DNA from 2 places in the Cohnella algarum genome. Region 2 is predicted to be linked to the other one. Evidence: riboswitches for the same ligand, from Rfam matches in the RefSeq annotation. Region 2 holds a riboswitch; the other holds the start of a gene.
The links. A riboswitch is a leader RNA that binds a small molecule or an ion and turns the genes downstream of it on or off. The one in region 2 is predicted to bind cyclic di-GMP.
Positions count from the first base shown of each region.

Region 1: linked by a shared signal. The riboswitch ahead of JW799_RS12910 (transglutaminase-like domain-containing protein) and the one ahead of JW799_RS15315 (EAL domain-containing protein) in region 2 are both predicted to bind cyclic di-GMP.

Region 1 covers NZ_JAFHKM010000002.1:2,826,048-2,829,253, forward strand. The annotation lists gene JW799_RS29625 (LPXTG cell wall anchor domain-containing protein) at 1-600, shown strand, start outside; gene JW799_RS12905 (class D sortase) at 678-1,352, shown strand; cyclic di-GMP riboswitch class I at 1,406-1,489, shown strand; cyclic di-GMP riboswitch class I at 1,531-1,615, shown strand; gene JW799_RS12910 (transglutaminase-like domain-containing protein) at 1,629-2,441, shown strand; gene JW799_RS12915 (diguanylate cyclase domain-containing protein) at 2,635-3,206, shown strand, end outside.
Region 2 covers NZ_JAFHKM010000002.1:3,452,862-3,456,067, reverse strand. The annotation lists gene JW799_RS15325 (HAD family hydrolase) at 1-629, opposite strand, end outside; gene JW799_RS15320 (tautomerase family protein) at 684-1,070, opposite strand; cyclic di-GMP riboswitch class I at 1,265-1,351, shown strand; gene JW799_RS15315 (EAL domain-containing protein) at 1,379-2,122, shown strand; gene JW799_RS15310 (hypothetical protein) at 2,149-2,460, shown strand; gene JW799_RS15305 (GGDEF domain-containing protein) at 2,498-3,206, shown strand, end outside.

The DNA of each region.
Region 1 (3,206 bases), 630 kb from region 2:
TATGTCGCCGACTCGGACAAAACGGGCGAAGTGGTCGAGATCGCCGAGGAGGAAGTGCCGCTCGGAACCGTCGAAACGAAGGCCAAGCCGGACGTCATTCCGGAGCTGCCGGAAGCGGCGTCGTATGTCGCCGGCTCGGACGAAACGGGCGAAGTGATCGAGATCGCCGAGGAGGAAGTGCCGCTCGGAACCGTCGAAACGGAGGCGAAGCCGGACGTCATTCCGGAGCTGCCGGAAGCGGCGTCTTATGTCGCCGGCTCGGACGAAACGGGCGAAGTGATCGAGGTGGCCGAGGAGGAAGTACCGCTTGGAACCGTCGAAATGGCGGCGAAGCCGGACGTCATTCCGGAACTGCCGGAAGCGGCGTCGTATGTCGCCGGCTCGGACGAAACGGGCGAAGTGATCGAGGTGGCCGAGGAGGAAGTGCCGCTCGGAACCGTCGATCACGGCGTTGATGCCGCGAAGACGATCGAAGAGGACGAGGCGCCGCTTGGCACGCTGCCGCAGACCGGCGAGTCCGGTCCGCTTCCGTTTTACCTGTTCGGATCGGCGCTTGCCGTTTTCGGCGTTTGCCTGCTGCGCAAAAAACGCGTAAACTGACCGTATGAACGCGGGCCTGTCCGGCCTGAATGCGTCGCTGCATTCACGCTTCTCCACGGCCCAGGAGGGATAACGACATGAAAAAGCTGTACTTGCTTTTCATCCTGGCGGGCGTTTTTCTGATCTGCTACCCGCATCTGAACGAGTGGGTTCAGGACCGGAAGCAGGCGCAGTTGCTGGCTGCCGCGGAGCGGGAGCTGGCCGAAGCCGACGATCGGCTGTCGTCTTCCGTATCTACGCTAAAGAACGGCTTGGCGAAAGTGAACGCGCTATTGGAACAAAGCGCGCAGGAAGAAGAACCGGAGGAGCCCGACCCGTTTGCCGCGTACGCGGAGGACGAACGGCCGCTCGCCATCCTGACGATCGACAAAATCGACGTCAAGCTGCCGGTGCTCGAAGGGGCCACCAAGCAGAACATGAAGCACGCCGCGGCGCACATGACAGAGACGGCCGCGCTGGGAGAGGTCGGCAATGCCGCCGTCGCCGCGCATAGAGCCAGAACGAAGGGCCGCTTGTTCAACCGGCTCGACGAAGTGGAAATCGGCGACAAGATCGACGTCAAGACAAGCGAGGGCAGCTACAGCTACACGGTTTACGAAATCAAAATCGTGGAGCCGACGGAGCTTTCCGTGCTGGAGCCGAACGGAACGGACCGCATTTTGACGCTCATTACGTGCGATCCGCTCGTCAACCCCACGCATCGTCTGATCGTTCACGCCAAAATAACCGATTCCGCCGCGACGGCGGATTAAAAACTGCTTTTCTATTTCGACAAATAATGGTATAATTTTTATGTAAAAGCTTATCACGATAACGGCAAACCTGTCGAAAGGCAGGGACGCAAAGCTACAGGGCCTTCCTCCGAGCGAGATGGCAGCCAGTTGCCGAACGACATGGCTTTTTTTGTTTTTTCGAAGCCTCTGAAAACTTTACCGATAATGGCATACCTGTCGAAAGGCAGGGACGCAAAGCCATAGGGCCTTCCTCCTAGCGAGATGGCAGCCTGGCCGCCGAAGGGAGTTTTACGAATGCGCAAGCTCGCGTTCGCGACCGCCGCGATCGTTATATTGTTTACCATGTTGTTTGGCGCCGCAGCCTACGCCGCCAACGAAACCGGCGCGGAATGGCTGGACACGACAAAGCTGGATACCGGGGCGGTCGGCGTGCGCTATGCAGTCAAAGCCGACGTCAAAACGAAGGCCATGATCGTCAAGGACACCGGAAAATATACCTATACGCTCAGAGCGGACAAGCCTGTCGAATGGTTCCCTCTGCAGTTGGGCAACGGCGACTACACGGTGACGATTCTGGAAAACGTCAGCGGCAATCAGTACAAAGTCGTGGACAAGGCAACGCTGACGCTCGCTTTGCAGGACGGCACGGCCGTTTATTTGAACCAGGTACAGAACATCGATTGGACGCCGAACAGCATCGCCGTTCAAAAGGCGAAGGAACTGACGCAGAACAAAAAGACGGACGCCGAAAAGGTGGCCGCCGTTTACCGATACGTAATCGACAACGTCAAGTACGACAAAGAGCTCGCGGCCGCAGCCACGCCGGATTACCTGCCGCAAATCGACCGCACGTTCGCCAGCAACAAGGATATCTGCTACGGCTACGCCGCCTTGACGGCCGGCATGCTGCGCGCGCTCGATATCCCGACGAAGCTGGTGACGGGCAAAACGACGTACGTAACCGAGTACCATGCCTGGAATCAAGTGTTTCTGGACGGCCAATGGGTGACGATCGATACGACGGTCGACGCCGGACTCAAAGCCGGCAAGCAAGATTTCCAAATGATCAAGGATGCCGCTCTCTATACGACGGACAAGGTGTACTAAAGCCTTGGAATTTGCAAAAAAAGCCCAGGAAGCTCCGAGCCGCAGCGCGGTTTTCGGGGCTTTTTTTCAGATCGAAATCGAGCGTTCAGTTTCTGTACAGTTCAAACGGCTATACTTGAATGAGCGATATTCGGGGCCGGCAATGGGTCGTTCGTCCCGAAATTTCAGGCAACGAAACGAAAGAGGTAAGGATATGTTTGCTTTTGGAGGAAATTCAATCGTAACGGTAATGATCGTCTACGCGCTCGCAGCCGTGAATTTATATGCCTGCCTGAGCTTCGCGGGCAAGATCGGGCTTTCGAAAGGGGAAAAAGGGCGGCTCGCCGCGGTTCAGGCGGCGGTGACCGTCGTTTTCGGCATCGGGACGGATTTTTTCTCGGAAATGATCGACGTTTCCCGGACGTTTCCGTTTCTTTTCGCTTTAACTTCGGTTCTGGTGGCGCTGATCGCCGTCGTCACGGCCGTGCTGATGGCCAGCTGGATCATGGACGAAAAAAGCCTGAACCTGCGCCAATGCATGGCGGGGACGACGCTGCTGGCCGCAGGGTTGTCGTCGATGCATTACAACGGCTTGGCCGCCCCTTGGCTTATGGAGGTCTACGATCCCAATCTCATCGCGATCGTCGCGATTACGGCCGTCGTCGCCATCGCAGGGGTCAGCTGCATTTTTCCCAGGCTTGCCAAAGGGGCGATCGCCGCAGCCATTTTAGGTTATATGATGGTGCCCGCCGCGCTGAACGTCAGCCATTTCATGGCGGCATTGGT
Region 2 (3,206 bases):
GACAGCGGCTGCTCGGCAAGCGAAGCGATTTTCAGATCGGCTTCGGAAAAGTCCATTCCTTCCGTCAGCGGGTTCGGCACGGCGATGCCGTACATGCCGGCGGCCTTCGCCGCCCTCAGCCCGTTGACGGAATCTTCGATCGCGACCGCTTCGTTTCCGCGGACGCCTAGCGATGCGAGCGCAAGCTTGTACAGCGCCGGGTCGGGCTTGACTTTTTCCACCTCGTCCGCCGTATGGATCGCATCGAAATAAGCGAGCAGCCCGTGCTCCCTCAGATGCGGTTCGACCGAGCGGCGGTAAGAGCTCGTCGCAAGACCGATGCGCAAATCCCGCCGCTTCGCTTCTTCCAGCGTCGCGATGACGCCCGGCCGAAGCTCGACTTCTTTGGACTTGGCGGCGAACCGTTCGTTGAACAGACGTTCAACGGCCGGGCGGTCGATCGGTCGGCCGCAAAGCCGCTCCAAATCCTCGTAAGGGTCGTAGGCGCCCCACGTGCCGATTCCCAGCGCCCAGCGTTCGAGCTCCAGCTTCTGGCCGTGGTCCGAGAAGATGTCGCAAAACGCGTCGTACGCCACCGACTCGGTATCCAATATCGTTCCGTCAAAATCGAACACGACTGCCTTGATCAATCGCTTCTCTTCCTTTCTTCTCCAGCATGGCTTGCGGCGGCGATGGCGGCCGGTTCAAATATCGACCGCGTACGAAAGCGCGAGCTCGTCTCCGGATTTTCCGCGAATGCCCCAATTGCCTCTGGGCATCTCGATGAGGACGATTTCCAGATCGTTCTCGGTAAGCCCGCACGCTCCCGCTCCTTCGTACAGCAGCCGGATCAGGTTTTTTTTCGCTTCCTCCGAACGACCTTCGAACATCATAATCTCTACAATCGTGTAATGCTCGGAACGGTCGGCGGGAAAAATGAAATCCGCCTTGTCCAACCCGATGAAGCGTTGAAATCTTTTTTGTTCGGGAATTCCCCACGCTTCCGTCAGACACATATGGATAATGTCCGACAGCGTTTCCCTTACCGCTCCAAGCCGTTCGCGAATACCGTATACTTTTACCTGAGCCATTGGCTGCTCACCTCTCTCTGTCTCCTTCTGAAACTCCGTATCCGCCTCTATCGTATCATGATTTCCCCGGCAAACAAAAGAAGCCGCCCCGAAAATCGAACGCATGTTCCGTAGGAATTTAGTCGATTTATGGCGAAACATTATCTTTATAGGTAAAAAGGGTGACAACTTGGTCCTTTCGACTGGTGCGTTCAAACCGAAAATCGCAAACCTTTTGAAAAAAAGGGGCGCAAAGCCCATGGGCCTAAGGATCCAGAATCTAAGGCAGCCGGGTTACCGAAATTGTCGATCATCAGAAAGGAAAACTCATGACTACGATGGAAAATCTCATTACGCAGCAAGATTTTTATCACCTTTTTCAGCCGGTGCTGCATCTTGCCGACCGGTCCGTGCTCGGTTATGAGGCGCTCATCCGTTGCGACGCCGTTCGCTCGCCGGACCTGCTTTTCAAAGCGGCCGCGGAGCAAAACAAGCTGTTCGAGCTGGATACGCTGTCCGTATACAGCGCTATCGCCGCTTTCTTTGCCGACAAGAAGCGGAAGGAGTCCGGCGAGTACCTGTTTCTTAACGTCTTTCCGTCCTCGCTCGCGGACGAGACGTTCCCGCATTTTATCGAAAAGGCTTTGCGGGATTATCTGGTTCTGGCAGACCGGATCGTATTCGAAATCAACGAGACGGTGACGGAAGCGGAGAGCTGGGATGACGCGAACTTTATCGGCAACTTGCGTTGGCTCCGCGAATCCGGATTTCTTGTCGCATTCGACGATGTGGGGGAAGGAGCGACGACGCTCAGGAAAATTATCGAAATCGCCCCCGACATGATCAAGCTGGACCGGTTTTTCGGCAGGGATCTGCAGGTCGACGCGGAAAAACGCAAAATGTTGAAGTTGTTTGCGGAATATTGCAAGGACAACACGCTGCTTATCTTGGAGGGGATTGAAGAAACGGAAGACCTGATGCAGGCGCAGCAGTTGGGCGTCGCGTTGGGACAGGGATTTCTGTTGTCCAAGCCGAAGCGGCTGGCGGACCTCTACTCAACGGGCGTCCCTTAAATCTTCGGAAAAGGGAGTCGTAGATATTGGAAGACCGAAAGAACTATTCGAGAAAAGCGATGCTGTCATTAAAAATTTCCGAGTTTGAAATGCCGCCCATGCAGGATTTGCTTATTATCGGCAGGCGCGCCCCGATCGGTCCGGAAGCCGTGCGCAGAATGGCCGAGGCGCTTAGCCCCGACCAGTTCTCCGTGGTCCGGACCGACCATCCGAAGATCGAGGCTGTCCTCATCCGCACCTCCCTTCTGCAAATGCTGGACGAGAGCGTACTGATGGACGTCATCGTTCAGGAAGCCGAGGGCTCATCAACGAAACGATGGTGCTTCGCTCGGAGCTGAAGGTGGAGGTATCCGTGCAACGGGAGGTCGACATCCGATGAAGGTCGGCGAAGTGATGACTCGCACGATTCATAGCGTGTCGTCCGGTCGAAGCGTGCTCCATGCCTCCGAACTGATGGAGAGGTTTCGCATCGGCTCCCTCCTCGTCGTCGATGCGGGAACGGTCACGGGCATCCTGACGTCGCGCGACGTGCGAACGACGCATCCGAACCGGATCGTTGCCGACGCGATGACTGCCGATCCGATCGGAACCGTCGAGGACGCCTTCGTTTGGGACGCTCTGAACTTGATGGCGGAGAACGGCATTGAGCGGCTGCTCGTCCGTTCGAAGGACGGATCCCCGTCCGGGATCGTCACCCGGGAGACGCTTGCTTCCCGGATTGCGGAGCTGACCGATCCGATGACCGGACTGTTCAGATCCGATTATCTCGAGGCGATTGCGTTGGATCTGATCGCGCGCGGCCAGCCGTTTCATTTTTTGTTCATCGATTTGAACGATTTCGGCGTCGTCAACAAGCGGTTCGGGCATCCGGTCGGGGATGACCTTATTTGCGGCTTCGCGGGGAAACTGAAATCCGTCTTCGGCGAAGAAGATTGTCTATGCCGGTATGCGGGAGACGAATTCGCGGTGCTTAGCAAACGTCCTCCTTCCTTCATTCGAGATGCCGTCGGGACGCTGGCGGACGGCTTCTCCGTCGGTCCGGCGCACGTATCGGCTTCGGTCGGATGGCTGGACGCCGGCGCGG